Regions from separate parts of the Bradyrhizobium sp. 26S5 genome, predicted to be linked through region 1. Evidence: riboswitches for the same ligand, from Rfam matches in the RefSeq annotation. Region 1 holds a riboswitch; the other holds the start of a gene.
The links. A riboswitch is a leader RNA that binds a small molecule or an ion and turns the genes downstream of it on or off. The one in region 1 is predicted to bind glycine.
Positions count from the first base shown of each region.

Region 2: it holds a riboswitch for glycine, as region 1 does, so the genes downstream of both, gcvT (glycine cleavage system aminomethyltransferase GcvT) here and V5279_RS29010 (D-amino acid dehydrogenase) in region 1, are expected to answer to the same signal.

Region 1 covers NZ_CP145948.1:6,154,644-6,162,083, reverse strand. The annotation lists gene V5279_RS29025 (ABC transporter permease) at 1-920, opposite strand, end outside; gene V5279_RS29020 (ArgE/DapE family deacylase) at 1,184-2,482, opposite strand; gene V5279_RS29015 (hypothetical protein) at 2,479-2,676, opposite strand; gene V5279_RS29010 (D-amino acid dehydrogenase) at 2,803-4,110, opposite strand; glycine riboswitch at 4,176-4,291, opposite strand; glycine riboswitch at 4,295-4,401, opposite strand; gene V5279_RS29005 (M20/M25/M40 family metallo-hydrolase) at 4,494-5,624, opposite strand; gene V5279_RS29000 (ABC transporter substrate-binding protein) at 5,890-7,440, shown strand, end outside.
Region 2 covers NZ_CP145948.1:6,340,264-6,347,703, forward strand. The annotation lists gene V5279_RS29895 (cyclic nucleotide-gated ion channel) at 1-1,114, opposite strand, end outside; gene alaS (alanine--tRNA ligase) at 1,126-3,816, opposite strand; glycine riboswitch at 4,018-4,107, shown strand; gene gcvT (glycine cleavage system aminomethyltransferase GcvT) at 4,247-5,392, shown strand; gene gcvH (glycine cleavage system protein GcvH) at 5,413-5,778, shown strand; gene gcvP (aminomethyl-transferring glycine dehydrogenase) at 5,801-7,440, shown strand, end outside.

The DNA of each region.
Region 1 (7,440 bases):
AGCAGGGTGTAGGCGAGGTCGATCAACAGATTGACCGCGACATAGATACCCGACGTCAGAAGGATCATCGCCTGGATCACCGGATAATCGCGCGCCAGCACCGCATCGACGGTGAGGCGGCCGATGCCGGGCAGGTTGAACACGCTCTCGGTGACCACGACGCCGGAGATCAGGAGCGCGAAGCCGGAACCGATCACGGTGATGACCGGAACCGCGGCGTTGCGCAGCGCATGGCGCAGCAGCACGCCGGTCTCGCCGATGCCCTTGGCGCGTGCCGTGCGCACGTAATCCTCACCCAGCACATCGAGCATCGAGGCCCGTGTCATGCGCGCGATCAGCGCGACATAGATGAAGGAGAGCGTACAGGTTGGCAGGATGATGCGCTCGAAGAACGGACCGAAGCCGGCCGAGATGCTCTTGAAGCCCTGCACCGGCACCCAGCGCAGATCGATCGCAAAGATCTGGATCAGCACATAGCCGATCACGAACACCGGCACCGAGAAGCCAAGCACCGAGAGCCCCATCACGAAGCGATCGATCCAGGTGCCGTGCTTCCACGCCGCGATCACGCCGAGCGGCACCGCGACCAGGATCGAGAGGATGATGGTGGCGAGCGCAACCGAAATCGAGGGTTCGAGGCGCGGGCCGATCATCTCGAGGATCGGCTTGTTCGAGATCAGGGAGACACCGAGGTCGCCGTGCAGCAGTCTGGCGACCCAGGTGTAGAACTGGATGTAGATCGGCTCGTTGAGACCAAGCGAGGTCCTGATGCGTTCGAGCTGTTCCGGCGTCGCATTGTCGCCGGCGAGAATTGCGGCGGGGTCGCCCGGCGTTAGCCGCAGCAACAGGAACACGAACAGGGCCACCACGCCCATCACGGGAACGGCGGCGAGGATGCGGCGGATGAGATAGCCGATCATCGCTGCTATCTCCTGTCGTCAGGCGGTGTGAAGCGAAGGCTGGGCCGCATCATACTCATGGTGTCCCCGTGATGTGTCTCATGCGCTTCTGCGTCTTCTCTCAAAGCTAGCGCGAAAGTGATGAATTTGCAGGCAAATACTGTGCCAATGGCGACGCTATATCAAGGCGCGGTTCGGGCTGTTGGAAGCCTCCCTTGGTCTGAAGCTGCTATTTCGAATTGCACATTTCGTCACGCGCCACCGACCTGAAACCACAAGTCGATTCACGCTCTCATCGCGCCGCACCAGTTGGCGACGAACAATGCGATGCTCTGCGTTGTCTTGCGAAGGCTGTCGAGCTCGACGCGTTCGTTGAACGCATGCGGGCCGATGCCGTAAGGACCATAGCAAAGGGCAGGGATGCCATAGTCGACGCAATAGTAGCGGGTGTCGTTGACGGCGGTAGACAGGCGCTCCTGCATTGGAGCCTGGAAGACGGAATGATGGGCGGCCGACAGAGCTGCTTCCGCTTCGCTGCCAGGCTCGCACACCGCCGGGTCCGCCTGAAAACCACTCCACACGAGCTCAGCCGGATTGTCGGACAGGAAGTCGTCGGCCTTGTGCGCCTCGGCCAGGCATTCCTCGATGCCACGCATCGCCTCTCGCGGTGTCTCGCCCGGCAGCAGACCGAGCCGGCAATCCAGCTCGCACCACGCCGCGGTCGAACTGGCCCAATCGCCGCCTTTGATGATCCCGACATTGAACTTGATCGGATTCTTGACGGTGCGGAACCAGCTGTTGTCGAGCGCCCGGGCATTGAGCGTTTTGGTGTAATCCTGGAACGCGCGCACCAGATGCATCGCCGACAGGATGGCGCTCGTACCCGCCTCGGAATAGGCGACATGCACCGGCGTGCCGCGCACGCGCAGGCGAAACCAGATGGCGCCGACCTGGGCGCGCGTCAGCGTGTGTCCGGTCGGTTCGGGAATGAGACAGGCGTCGGCGCGATAGCCGCGCATCAGAGTGGACAATGCGCCGTTGCCGGTGCTCTCTTCCTCGGTCACGGTCTGCAGATGGACGCGCCCGCCCGGGGCATAGCCGGCGTCTCTGATAGCATCGAGCGCGAAGATCATTGCCGAGACACCGGCCTTCATGTCTTGCGCGCCACGCCCGAACATCCAGCCGTCGCGCACGGCGCCTGCGAACGGCGGCTGGTCCCAGAGGTCAGCGGGCCCCTCCGGCACCACGTCGATATGACCTTGCAAGATCAGGCTACGCCCGCTGCCTTTGCTGTTCTTCGTCGCAACAACCTGCTGCGATCCGGCAAGATCGATGCCGTCCATTGGCGCAGCCTTCGGATGGCTCATCAGATTGACGTCCGCAAGGCTGAACACATCGACGTCGTAGCGGCGCTTTGCGAACTGCTCGGCCAGCCAAAGTTGTTGCGGCGCTTCCTGTCCGCGCAAGCTGCGGAACTGCACCATGCGCGACAGGAACGCGATCTGATCGTCGAAGTTTCGGTCGACGGCCGCGCACAGCTCTGCGGCAATCTGATCCGGCTTGGTCAACGTCTCAGTTGTCATGTCGTGCCTTTCGTGGAGCCCTGTGCAGAAGGCTGAGCGTTGACTGTTTTGGAAAGGCGGCGCACGCAGTCGGTGCGCGTGCCGGTGGCGCGGTTACGCATCGGTCCGCCGAAGAGATCGCTGCCGGCATCCATGTCGTTCAGGATCCCGCGCCGGACCGCAATGTCATGCGTGCTCACCACCCCAATGCGCATTGTCCCCTCCCGCGATGAAGCGCTTTTTCCCATTGTGACGCTAGTTCCTATCACGCGGCGTTTCTCAGCGAATTCCGACTTGGCCATACGCAAATACGCTCATATTCTTCCTCTTCGGCCGGGTAATTAGGGGAAAGCTGCGCGGGTGGTCTCGGTCGTATCGACCTGCGACGGCACCATTGAAGGCGTGTCGAGGTCGCTCCAATCATCGATCGCCCCTGCTACCATCTGCGCCGTCGCGGCCGAGAGCGTCCAGCCGAGATGACCGTGGCCCGTATTGTAGAACACGCCCGGAATCCGTCCGGCGCGAACCACCGGCATCATGTTCGGCATCATCGGGCGCAGGCCCGCCCATGGCACGATCTTCGAGGTGTCGATCCCGGGGAAATGCTGTCGCACCCAGTCCACCAGCGGCTGGATCCGGTCGGCGCGAATGTCGCGGTTGAAGCCGTTGAACTCGGCGGTGCCGGCGACGCGGAAGCGGTCGGCGCCGAGCCGGCTGGTGACGATTTTCGCAGCTTCATCGAGCAGGCTGACGGTCGGCGCAGCGTCGCGGCTTTGCGGCGCATCGAGCTGCACGGTGATCGAATAACCCTTCACCGGATAGACATTGACGCGGTCGTTCAGCATGCCAGCGAAGTGACGGCTCGCCACCCCGGCGCAGATGACGATGCCATCGGCCTGCAACTCATGCCGCGTCGCGACGTCAGCATCATGCGAAGCGGCTTCGTTCCAACTGACGCGGAAGCCGTCGTCGCCTCGCGCGATCGCATCGACATCGGCTTCGTGGATGAAGCTCGCGCCGCGGCGGATGCAGGCGTCGGCAAGTCCGCGGGTGAACTTGTGGATATCGCCGGTCGCGTCCGACGGCGTGAAGAAGCCGCCATAGCAGGCCGTCTGCAGCGCAGGTTCGATTGTGCGGATTTCGTCAGGGGTCACCGGCCGGCGGTCGAGCCCGCCTTGCTGCAGCAGCGTGTTGACCCGCAGGCCCGCTTCGAAGCCGGCCTTGTCGTGATAGACGTGCAGGATGCCGCGGCGTTCGAGATCGAAGGCGATGCTCTCGCGCTGTGCGATCGAGAAAAGATGTTTGCGCGCTTCGATGGCGAGCCGCGTGGTCTCGATGGTGTTGCTGCGATAGCGGCCGATGTGGCCGACGAACTCGCCGATCCAGGAATATTTGTGCCAGCTCGGCTTCGGGTTCATCAAGAGCGGCGCGTCGCTTCTGAGCATCCAGCGCAGCCCCTTGAGAATGGTCGCGGCGTTGTTCCAGACTTCCGCGTTGCTGGCGGAGAGCTGTCCGCCATTGGCGAACGAGGTTTCCATCGCGGCGTAGCGATGCCTGTCGAGGACAGTCACCCGGTAGCCGCGTTCGAGCAGGGCATAGGCCGTCGTCACGCCGGTGATGCCGGCGCCAATGATCGCAACGTGAGGCATGATAGTCTTCAGGCTCCCGTGGGTTAGAGTCGCCGAACCACCGGTGAAACCGGCATCGGCGCCCCATCTGTCACGGTACCTGAGAGCTTGATCCGCATCGGGCCGCAGCCCAATAGCGAACTATCCCCTTCGGTGGACGTCATGGCCCTTGATGTGCGGCCATATTCGTCTCTCTCCAGATCGTCCTGACGATACAGTCCTTTTGCCTGAGAGTTTCCGGGGCGGTTGCTCCGTCGGCGCCGAAGCCAACAACACGCATGTTGTTGCTCCGATCTCTCCCGCATCGTCGTGTTGGACGGCCGGACCGTAGGCGAAGCCTGAAAATTGGACAAGGCTAAATTTCGATCCGGCAGTGCCAACGTGTTGTGCAGTGCAAATCGATGTCAGTCCAGCGTCGCCAGCAGTGCCGCCATCAGGCGGCCGCGTTCGGCGAGGCTGTCGACCTCGATATGTTCGTTGAGCGTATGCGCGTCTGCGCCGCGAACGCCGAGGCCGTCGAGCGTGGGGATGCCCATCGCACCGGTGAAGTTGCCGTCCGAGCCGCCGCCGGCGCTGCCATGCGGCAGATCGAGGCCCATCGCCGCCGCGAGGCCCTTTGCCTTTTCATAGAGCGCCATGGTGCCGGCATCCGGCTCCCACACCGGGCGGGTGACGCCGCGCGTCACCTTGAATGTCACGTCGTTGGCGGTGCCGGACAGCGCCAGCATGCGCTCGACGCCGCGGTCGAGATCGGCCTGGCGCTTGGCCATGCTGAGCGCTTCGCCGGTGCAGGTCGTCGCAACGCAATTGACCCATTGGCCGCCATGCACGATGCCGACCGAGAACGTGCAGTCCTCGGTGGTCATGCCGTCGATGGCGATGATCTGCCGGGCCATCTCGCGGATCGCGGAGCGGCCCGACGACAGCGTCGCGCCGGCGTGGCTCGGCTTGCCTGTTGCTTCCAGATTGAAGCGCGCGATCGCGTAGCGACCGGTGACGACGCCGTTGTTCGGACGGCCGGGCTCCGGCACCAGCACATATTTGTTGCGCGCGGCTTCCGCCTCGATGATGTCGCGCGTCGACGGCGTGCCGACCTCTTCATCGGGGGTGAACAGCACCGTGATCGGCAGCGGTGTCGTGAAGGAGGCGCGCGCCAATTGCCGGATCGCCTCGACCGACAGATAGTTGCCGCCCTTCATGTCGAAGATGCCGGGCCCGAAACACTTGTTGCCTTCGCGCCGCCACTTCAGCTTCTCGATGGTGCCGACCGGGTGCACGGTGTCCAGATGGCCTGATATCAGGATGCCGGGCTGGCCTTGCTTCGGATGAGGAAAACGGGCGCGGACGCAGCCGGCAAAGCCCTGGCGACCGGCGATGCGCTCGATCGTCGCACCCATGATCGCCATCTCGCGTGCGGCAAGGTCGAGCATGCGTTCGACTGCCGCCGAATCCCAGGTCGGGCTCTCGCACTCCACCCAGCTACGCAGGCCCTGCAGCATTGTTTCGGAATCAAAGGGAAGATTGGCTGGGTTCATCGTTTTTCTCTCTTGTTGTTTTGATCGCGCCGGCATCGCGCGCGCGTTACGAAAATCTCGGCCGACGAATTTGTAAAGCCAAAATCTGGCGCGCGGCCTCATTCGTTTGTGTACGTCCGATCCCGCCCGAAACCGATTGACGCGCATTGCGCTTGGTGCAAGTCTCGATTTCACAAGCCATACAGCATGTTAGTTCGCCTAAATAACGAACCGCATGCATAACGAATAAGCCGGCTTTGACCAGTTTCACGTCAGGAGAGATTGCATGTTCCCTATCTCGCGTTGGAAGCACCGCACGCTTGCGGCTGCGTTGACGGCGCTTGCACTGTCGTTCGCGCCGCAGGAATTGTCATTTGCACCGCAGGCGATGGCTGCGGGCAAGACCATCACCGCGGTGATGCACTCGGATCTCCGCGTCATCGATCCGATCATGACCACCGCCTACATCACCCGCGATCATGGCTACATGATCTATGACACGCTGCTGGCGACGGATTCCAACTTCAAGATCCAGCCGCAGATGGCGGACTGGAAGGTCTCCGACGACAAGCTGACATACACGTTCACGCTGCGCGACGGCCTGAAATGGCATGACGGTGCGCCGGTCACCGCGGAAGACTGCGTCGCCTCGCTGCAGCGCTGGGGCAAGGTCGACGGCATGGGCCAGAAGCTGATGGACTTCGTCGCGAGCCTGGAGGCGACCGACGCCAAGACCATCACGCTGAAGCTGAAGGAGCCTTACGGCCTCGTGCTCGAATCGATCGGCAAGCCGTCGTCGCGCGTGCCGTTCATGATGCCGAAGCGTCTCGCCGAGACGCCGCCGGACAAGCCGATCCCGGAACAGATCGGCTCCGGGCCGTTCAAATTCGTGCAGGCGGAATTCCAGCCGGGCGTGAAGGCGGTGTACGAGAAGAACAAGGACTACGTGCCGCGCAAGGAGCCGGCGAGCTGGACCGCAGGCGGCAAGGTCGTCAAGGTCGACCGCGTCGAGTGGGTCACGATGGCTGACGCGCAGACCGCGGTGAACGCGCTGCAGTCCGGCGACATCGATTTCATGGAGAACCTTCCGTTCGACATGCTGCCGGTGCTCGAAGCCAATCCGGATCTCAAGATCGACGTCCTGAACAAGTTTGGCTTCCAGACCCTTGGTCGCATGAACTTCCTCTATCCGCCGTTCGACAATCCGAAGGTGCGCCGCGCCGCGTTCCTGGCGATGAACCAGAAGGACGTGCTCGACGCGCTGGTCGGCAATGCGAAGTACCAGAAGATTTGCGGCGCCTTCTTCGTCTGCGGTACGCCGCTGGAGACCGACGTCGGTGCCGAAACGCTGGTGAAGGGCAACGGCATGGCGGAAGCCAAGAAGGCGCTTGCCGCGTCCGGCTATGACGGCACGCCCGTCGTCATCATGGGGCCGGGCGATGTGACCACGCTGAAGGCCCAGCCGATCGTCGTGGCGCAGCAGTTGCGCGATGCCGGCTTCAAGGTGGATTTCCAGGCCACCGATTGGCAGACCGTCGTGACCCGCCGCGCCAGCCAGAAGCCGCCGAAGGAAGGCGGCTGGAACATGTTCTTCACCAACTGGGTCGCAGCCGACGTCGCCGATCCGATCGTCAACGCGTCGATCACCGGCCGTGGCAAGAACGGCGGCTGGTTCGGCTGGGCCGAGGATCCGAAGATCGAGGAGCTGCGCGACAAGTTCGCGCGCGCTGGCTCGGCCGAGGAAAAGAAGAAGATCGCCGCTGACATCCAGACCGAGGCCTACGATCAGGTGATCTACATCCCGCTCGGTCAGTACACGGTTCCAAGCGCCTGGCGG
Region 2 (7,440 bases), 190 kb from region 1:
GCTCGATCAGGGCATGGAAGTCCTGCGCGTCGAGCGCCAGCAGCTTGGTCTTGCGCGTCGCCGTCACCGTGCCGGAGCGGTTGGTCCGCCGCAGCAGCGCGATCTCGCCGAAGAACGCGCCGTCGGCAAGCCGCACACGCTGGCTCGGCAGGTCGATCTCGACCTCGCCCGCGGTGATGAAATACATCGACGACGCCGCGTCGCCGCGCCGCACCAGCACCTCGCCGGCCTCGATGGTCTGCGACCGCAGCAGGCGCATGATGTCGGCGATATCGGCGGCGTTGAGATGCGAGAACAGCGGCACCCGCGCCAGCATGCCCCAGGTCACGACGAAGTCGCGGCGCCGGACCTCGTCGGCGAACGCGGTCGAGACGATCGCGACCGGCAGCGCGATCATCGCGAAGCCGACCACGATCGCAACCACGGTGACGATCCGCCCGAGCGGCGTCACCGGGACGACGTCACCGTAACCGACGGTGCCGAGCGTCACGATCGCCCACCACATCGCCTGCGGCATGGTGCCGAACTTGTCCGGCTGCACCTTGTGCTCGATGGCATAGAGCAGCGAGGCGAACAGCAGCACCGCGCCGGTCAGGATCACGACGCAGCCGAACAGCGTGCGCCGCTCGGCGTGCAGGGCCGCCAGCAGCGAGCGCATCGCGGTCGAATAGCGCACCAGCTTCAGGAACGGCAGCATGCCGAACAGCACCAGCGCGGTCTTGTCACCAATCGCAAGCGCGATGGCCGACGGCAGGAAGGCGAGCAGGTCGATCACGCCGAGCGCCGAGAAGGCGTATTCGAGCCGCGCCTGCAGCGGCGTCATGTCGCGCAGCGAGCGGCCGACCACGCTCCAGAGCCGCGCGGCATATTCCAGCGCAAAGGCGATGACGGCGGCGATTTCGATCGCCGTGAACGGCCACCACAGCTGCGCATCGAACTCGGGCACCGATGCCAGGATCGCCGCCAGCACGTCGACACTGATGATCGCGATGACCAGCCGGACAAAGCGCGAGCCGACCGAATGCGGCAGGTGGTCCTGCTCGAGCAGCGCGTAGAGACGGTCGCGCAGCCCGGGATCGCTGATCGTGGGCTTGCCCGGAGCCGTCGCCACGATCAGCCTCTCCGTCAGGCGCCGGCCGATGCCTGTTGAGTCATCGCCTGCTCGATCGCCGACAGCGCCGCATCCGCCTTGGCGCCGTCGGGCCCGCCCGCCTGCGCCATGTCGGGCCGGCCGCCGCCGCCCTTGCCGCCGAGCGCCTCGGAGCCCTTGCGCACCAGCTCGACCGCGTTGAAGCGCGAGGTCAGATCGGCGGTAACACCGACCACGATGCCGGCCTTGCCGTCCTCGGTGACGCCGACGATCGCGACCACGCCCGAGCCGATCTGCTTCTTGCCGTCGTCGACGAGGCTCTTCAGGTCCTTGGTCTCGACGCCCTCGACCGCGCGGGCGAGCAGCTTGACGTTGCCGACCTCGCGCACGCCCGAGGCCGCGCCGTTCGACGACGCGCCGCCACCGCCCATCGCGAGCTTCTTGCGGGCGTCCGACAGGTCGCGCTCGAGCTTCTTGCGCTCTTCCATCAGCGCCGTGATGCGCGCCGGGACATCCTCGATCGTGGTGCGCAGCTCCTGCGCCGCGGTCTTGGCCAGCGCCATCGTGTCATTGGCGTGCCTGCGCGCATGGCGCCCGGTCAGTGCCTCGATGCGGCGCACGCCCGACGCCACCGCGCCCTCGCCGGTCACCGAGATCAGGCCGATATCGCCGGTGCGGCGGACATGGGTGCCGCCGCAAAGCTCGACCGACCAGCCGAGCACGTTCTGACCGTGCTCGCGGGCGCTCTTGCCCATCGAGACGACGCGGACCTCGTCGCCATATTTCTCGCCGAACAGCGCGCGAGCGCCGGCCTCGCGGGCGTCGTCGACCCCCATGATGCGGGTCGTCACCTCGTCATTCTCGAGCACGACGTCGTTGGCGATGTCCTCGACCCGGGCAAGCTCGTCCGGCGTGATCGGCTTCGGATGCACGAAGTCGAAGCGCAGCCGGTCCGGCGTGACCAGCGAGCCGCGCTGGGCGATGTGATCGCCGAGCACCTGGCGCAGCGCCTCATGCAAGAGGTGCGTCGCGGAGTGGTTGGCGCGGATCGACGAACGCCTCGCGTGATCGACCTCGAGCTGCAACGCGGTGCCGACGTTGAGCGTACCCTGCTCCACCGTGCCCAGATGCACGAACAGATCGCCTGCCTTCTTCTGCGTGTCGGTGACGCGGAACTTGACGCCGTCACGCGTAAGGATGCCGATGTCGCCGACCTGGCCGCCGGACTCCGCATAGAACGGGGTCTGGTTCAACACGATCGCGCCGCTCTCGCCGGTCTTGAGAGTGCCGGTCTCGGCGCCGTCCTTGACCAGTGCCGTCACCACGCCTTCCGCGCTCTCGGTCTCATAGCCGAGGAATTCGGTCGCGCCGAGCTTCTCGCGCAGCGGAAACCAGATCGCTTCGGTCGTCGCCTCGCCCGAACCTGTCCAGGAGGCGCGCGCCTTGACGCGCTGCCGCTCCATCGCATCGGTGAACGCCGCCTGGTCGACGCTGATGCCGCGCGACTTCAGCGCGTCCTGCGTCAAATCCAGCGGGAAGCCAAAGGTATCGTACAGCGTGAACGCGGTGTCGCCGTCGAACATGTCGCCCTTCTTGAGGCCGGCGCTCTTCTCGTCGAGGATCGACAGGCCGCGCACCAGCGTCTTGCGGAAGCGCGTCTCTTCCAGCCGCAGCGTCTCCTCGATCAGCTTCTCCGCACGCACCAGGTCCGGATAGGCCTGACCCATCTCGCGGACCAGCGCCCAGACCAGCCGGTGCATCAGCGGCTCATGCGCGCCGAGCAATTGGGCATGGCGCATCGCACGGCGCATGATCCGGCGCAGCACGTAGCCGCGGCCCTCGTTCGACGGCAGCACGCCGTCGGCAATCAGGAACGCCGACGAGCGCAGATGGTCCGCGATAACCCGATACGACGCAACGGTCTGCTCGTTCGGACCGTGTCCGAGCGCGGATGCGGCCGCATCGATCAAATGGCGGAACAGATCGGTCTCGAACACGCTTTCGGCGCCTTGCAGGATCAAGGCCATGCGTTCCAGGCCCATGCCGGTGTCGATCGAGGGACGCGGCAGCGGCACGCGCTCCTCCTTCGTCACCTGGTCGAACTGCATGAACACCAGGTTCCAGAACTCGAGGAAGCGATCGCCGTCCTCCTCCGGACTGCCCGGAGGTCCGCCCCAGATATGCTCGCCGCGGTCGATGAAGATCTCGGAGCACGGACCGCACGGCCCGGTATCGCCCGCCGCCCAGAAATTGTCCGACGTCGCGATGCGGATGATGCGGTCGTCCGAGAAGCCGGCGATCTTCTTCCAATGGCCCGCCGCCTCGTCGTCGTCGTGGTAGATGGTGACGAGCAGCTTGTCCTTCTTCAGCCCGAAATCCTTGGTGACCAGGTTCCAGGCGAGCTCGATCGCGCGCTCCTTGAAGTAATCGCCGAACGAGAAGTTGCCGAGCATCTCGAAGAAGGTGAGATGGCGCGCGGTGTAGCCGACATTGTCGAGGTCGTTATGCTTGCCGCCGGCGCGCACGCACTTCTGCGCGGTGGTCGCGCGCTGATAGGAACGCTTCTCGACGCCGGTGAAGACGTTCTTGAACTGCACCATGCCGGCCGCCGTGAACATCAGGGTCGGGTCGTTGCGCGGCACCAGCGGCGACGACGGCACGATTTCGTGGCCGTTCGCCTTGAAGTAGTTCAGAAAAGTCGACCTGATGTCGTTGACGCTGCTCATGTTCATCCAATCGGAAATAGGGGCCGGTCAGCCGCAAAAAGGCGTCATTTCCGGCCGAACGCTTTTAGACAAGGCCAGCTGCGGTGTCCAGAAACTGTGCAGGCGGATCATGGGCTTGCCGCGGCAGCACAAAGCCCACTGGATAGTTGCTGCAGCTGCGTTGACAGTCTTGGCGGCGCCGTGTTTTCTACCTACCTATAGCTAAGTCACGTCGGGAGAGACCGGCCTTGCGCCGGCGCCGAAGGAGCAACCGCCCCGGAAACTCTCAGGCAAAAGGACCGCGTGACGTCTGACATCTGGAAAGAGGCGCTGGGTCATCCCCGATGCGTCCGCCGACGGGATAATACTCTCAGGCACAGCGACAGATGGGGCTTTCTGCAGGTTTCTCAAGGGGAAATAGGTCCCCTGCGGGAACCGCGAGGGCCCTGTGATGCTTGCGCGCGAAACTTCCCCGCTGAAACAGACCCCGCTGCACGCGCTGCACCTGGCGCGCGGCGCCAAGATGGTGCCGTTCGCCGGCTATGACATGCCGGTGCAATACACCGCCGGCGTGCTCAAGGAGCACTTGCACACCCGCAGCAACGCCGGCCTGTTCGACGTGTCCCACATGGGCCAGCTCGCGCTGAAGCCCAAATCCGGCAAGGTCACTGATGCAGCGCTCGCGCTGGAAAACCTGGTGCCGCAGGACATTGTCGGCATCGCGCCGGGACGGCAGCGCTACGCCCAATTCACCAATGACGACGGCGGGCTGCTCGACGATTTGATGGTCGCGAATTTCGGCGATCATCTGTTCCTGGTGGTGAACGCCGCCTGCAAGGCCGAGGACGAGGCGCATCTGCGCGCGCATCTCTCCGACGCCTGCGAAATCGTGTCGCTGGCCGACCGCGCGCTGATCGCGCTGCAGGGGCCGACAGCCGAATCGGCGCTGGCGAAACTTTGTGCAGATGTCAGTTCGATGAAATTCATGGACGCCGGCCCGCGCCGCGTCGCCGATATCGACTGTTTCGTCTCGCGCTCCGGCTACACCGGCGAGGACGGCTTTGAAATCTCGGTGCCGGCGGACAAGGCCGAAACCCTGGTCACCGCACTGCTGGACAATTCCGACGTGCTGCCGATCGGGCTCGGCGCGCGTGATAGCCTGCGGCTCGAAGCCGGGCTCTGCCTCTATGGCCATGACATCGACACCACGACGACGCCGGTCGAAGGCGCGCTGGAATGGTCGGTACAGAAGGTTCGCCGCAGCGGCGGCGGCCGCGCCGGCGGTTTTCCGGGCGCCGACAAGATCCTCGCACAGTTCGCGCAAGGCGCTTCCCGCCGCCGTGTCGGCTTGCGACCGGAAGGCCGCGCGCCGGTGCGCGAAGGCGCCGTCCTGTTCGCCGACCCGACCTCCACCGAGCCAATCGGCAAGGTGACGTCGGGCGGCTTCGGCCCGAGCCTCAATGCCCCCGTTGCGATGGGCTATCTGCCGACCTCGCTTTCCGCGCTCGACACCACCGTTTTCGCCGAGGTGCGCGGCCAGCGACTGCCGCTGAAGGTCGCCGCCACGCCCTTCGTTCCCAATACCTACAAACGCTAGACGCCAAAGGATCGATCCCCATGACGACGCTGTACACGTCCGACCACGAATGGCTCCGCATCGAGGGCGACGTCGCCACGATCGGGATCACCGACTACGCGCAATCGCAGCTCGGCGACGTCGTGTTCGTCGAATTGCCGAAGGTCGGCCGCAGCCTGAAGAAGGCCGAGGCCGCCGCCGTCGTCGAATCCGTCAAGGCCGCCTCCGACGTCTACGCGCCGATCACCGGCGAGGTGATCGAGGTCAACGAAGAACTCGCGGCCGAGCCCGCGCTGGTCAATTCGGATGCCGGCGGCAAGGCCTGGTTCTTCAAGCTGAAGATATCAGACAAGAGCGAACTCGGCGGCCTGATGGATGAGGCCGCCTACGCCGCCCACACCGCCTGAGGATCAGCCCGAGGATCAAGCCATGAACGCGCCCTTCAAGCCGATCAACGAAGCCGCCACCGATTTCGTCCGCCGCCACATCGGACCGTCGCCGCGCGACGTCAACGCGATGCTGGAGACGGTCGGCGCTGCGAGCCTGCAGGCAATGATGGACGAGACGCTGCCGGCGTCGATCCGCCAGAAGGCGCCGCTCGATCTCGGCCGCGCGCTGAGCGAGACCGAGGCGCTTTCGCATATGAGCGAGCTCGCCGCGCAGAACCAGGTGTTCACCTCGCTGATCGGCCAGGGCTATTCCGGCACCATCCTGCCCGCGGTGATCCAGCGCAACATCCTGGAGAACCCGGCCTGGTACACCGCCTACACGCCGTACCAGCCGGAGATCAGCCAGGGCCGGCTCGAAGCGCTGTTCAACTTCCAGACCATGGTCTGCGACCTCACCGGGCTCGACGTCGCCAACGCCTCGCTGCTCGACGAGGCGACCGCGGCGGCGGAGGCGATGGCGCTCGCCGAGCGCCACTCGCAGGTCAAGGCGAAGGTGTTCTTCGTCGACAAGGAGGTGCATCCGCAGACGCTTGCCGTGATGCGCACGCGCGCAGCGCCCTTGGGCTGGGCGCTGGTCGTCGGCGATCCCCTGACCGAACTCGACAAGGCCGACGTGCTCGGCGCGCTGCTGCAATATCCGGGCACCTCGGGCGCGGTGCGCGACCTCAGGCCCGCGATCGCGTCGCTGCGCGCCAAGGGCGCGCTTGCGATCGTGGCGGCGGACTTGCTGTCGCTCACGCTGCTCACCTCGCCCGGCGAGCTCGGCGCCGACATCGCAATCGGCTCGGCGCAGCGGTTCGGCGTGCCGATGGGTTATGGCGGCCCGCACGCCGCCTACATGGCAGTGCGCGACACGCTGAAGCGCTCGCTGCCCGGCCGAATCGTCGGCCTGTCGGTGGATTCCCGCGGCGCGCCGGCCTATCGGCTCGCGCTGCAGACCCGCGAGCAGCATATCCGCCGCGAGAAGGCGACCTCCAACATCTGCACCGCGCAGGTGCTGCTCGCCGTGATCGCCTCGATGTATGCGGTCTATCACGGCCCCGAGGGCCTGACCCATATCGCACGCAGCGTGCATCGCCGCGCCACCGTGCTTGCCGCAGGCCTGCGCAAGCTCGGCTTTGCGCCTGTGAGCGAAGCGTTCTTCGACACCGTGACCGTCGAAGCCGGTGCGAAGCAGATCGAGCTGGTCTCCCGCGCGCTGGCGGAGCGGATCAATCTGCGCATCGGCGCGACCACGCTCGGCATCGCGCTCGACGAGACCACCACGCCTGAGACCGTCGAGGCGGTGTGGCGCGTGTTCGGCGGCAAGCTCAGCTATGCCGAGATCGAGGCGGCCGCACGCGAGGCGCTGCCGAAGGAGCTGCGGCGCACCAGCGCCTTCCTCACCCATCCGGTGTTCAACACGCACCGCTCGGAGACCGAACTGCTGCGCTACATGCGCAAGCTCAGCGATCGTGACCTGGCGCTCGACCGCGCGATGATCCCGCTAGGCTCCTGCACCATGAAGCTGAACGCCACCACCGAGATGATCCCGCTGACCTGGCCGGCGTTCGGCAATCTGCATCCGTTCGCGCCTGCGGATCAGGCCAAGGGCTATCACGCGCTGTTCCAGCGGCTGGA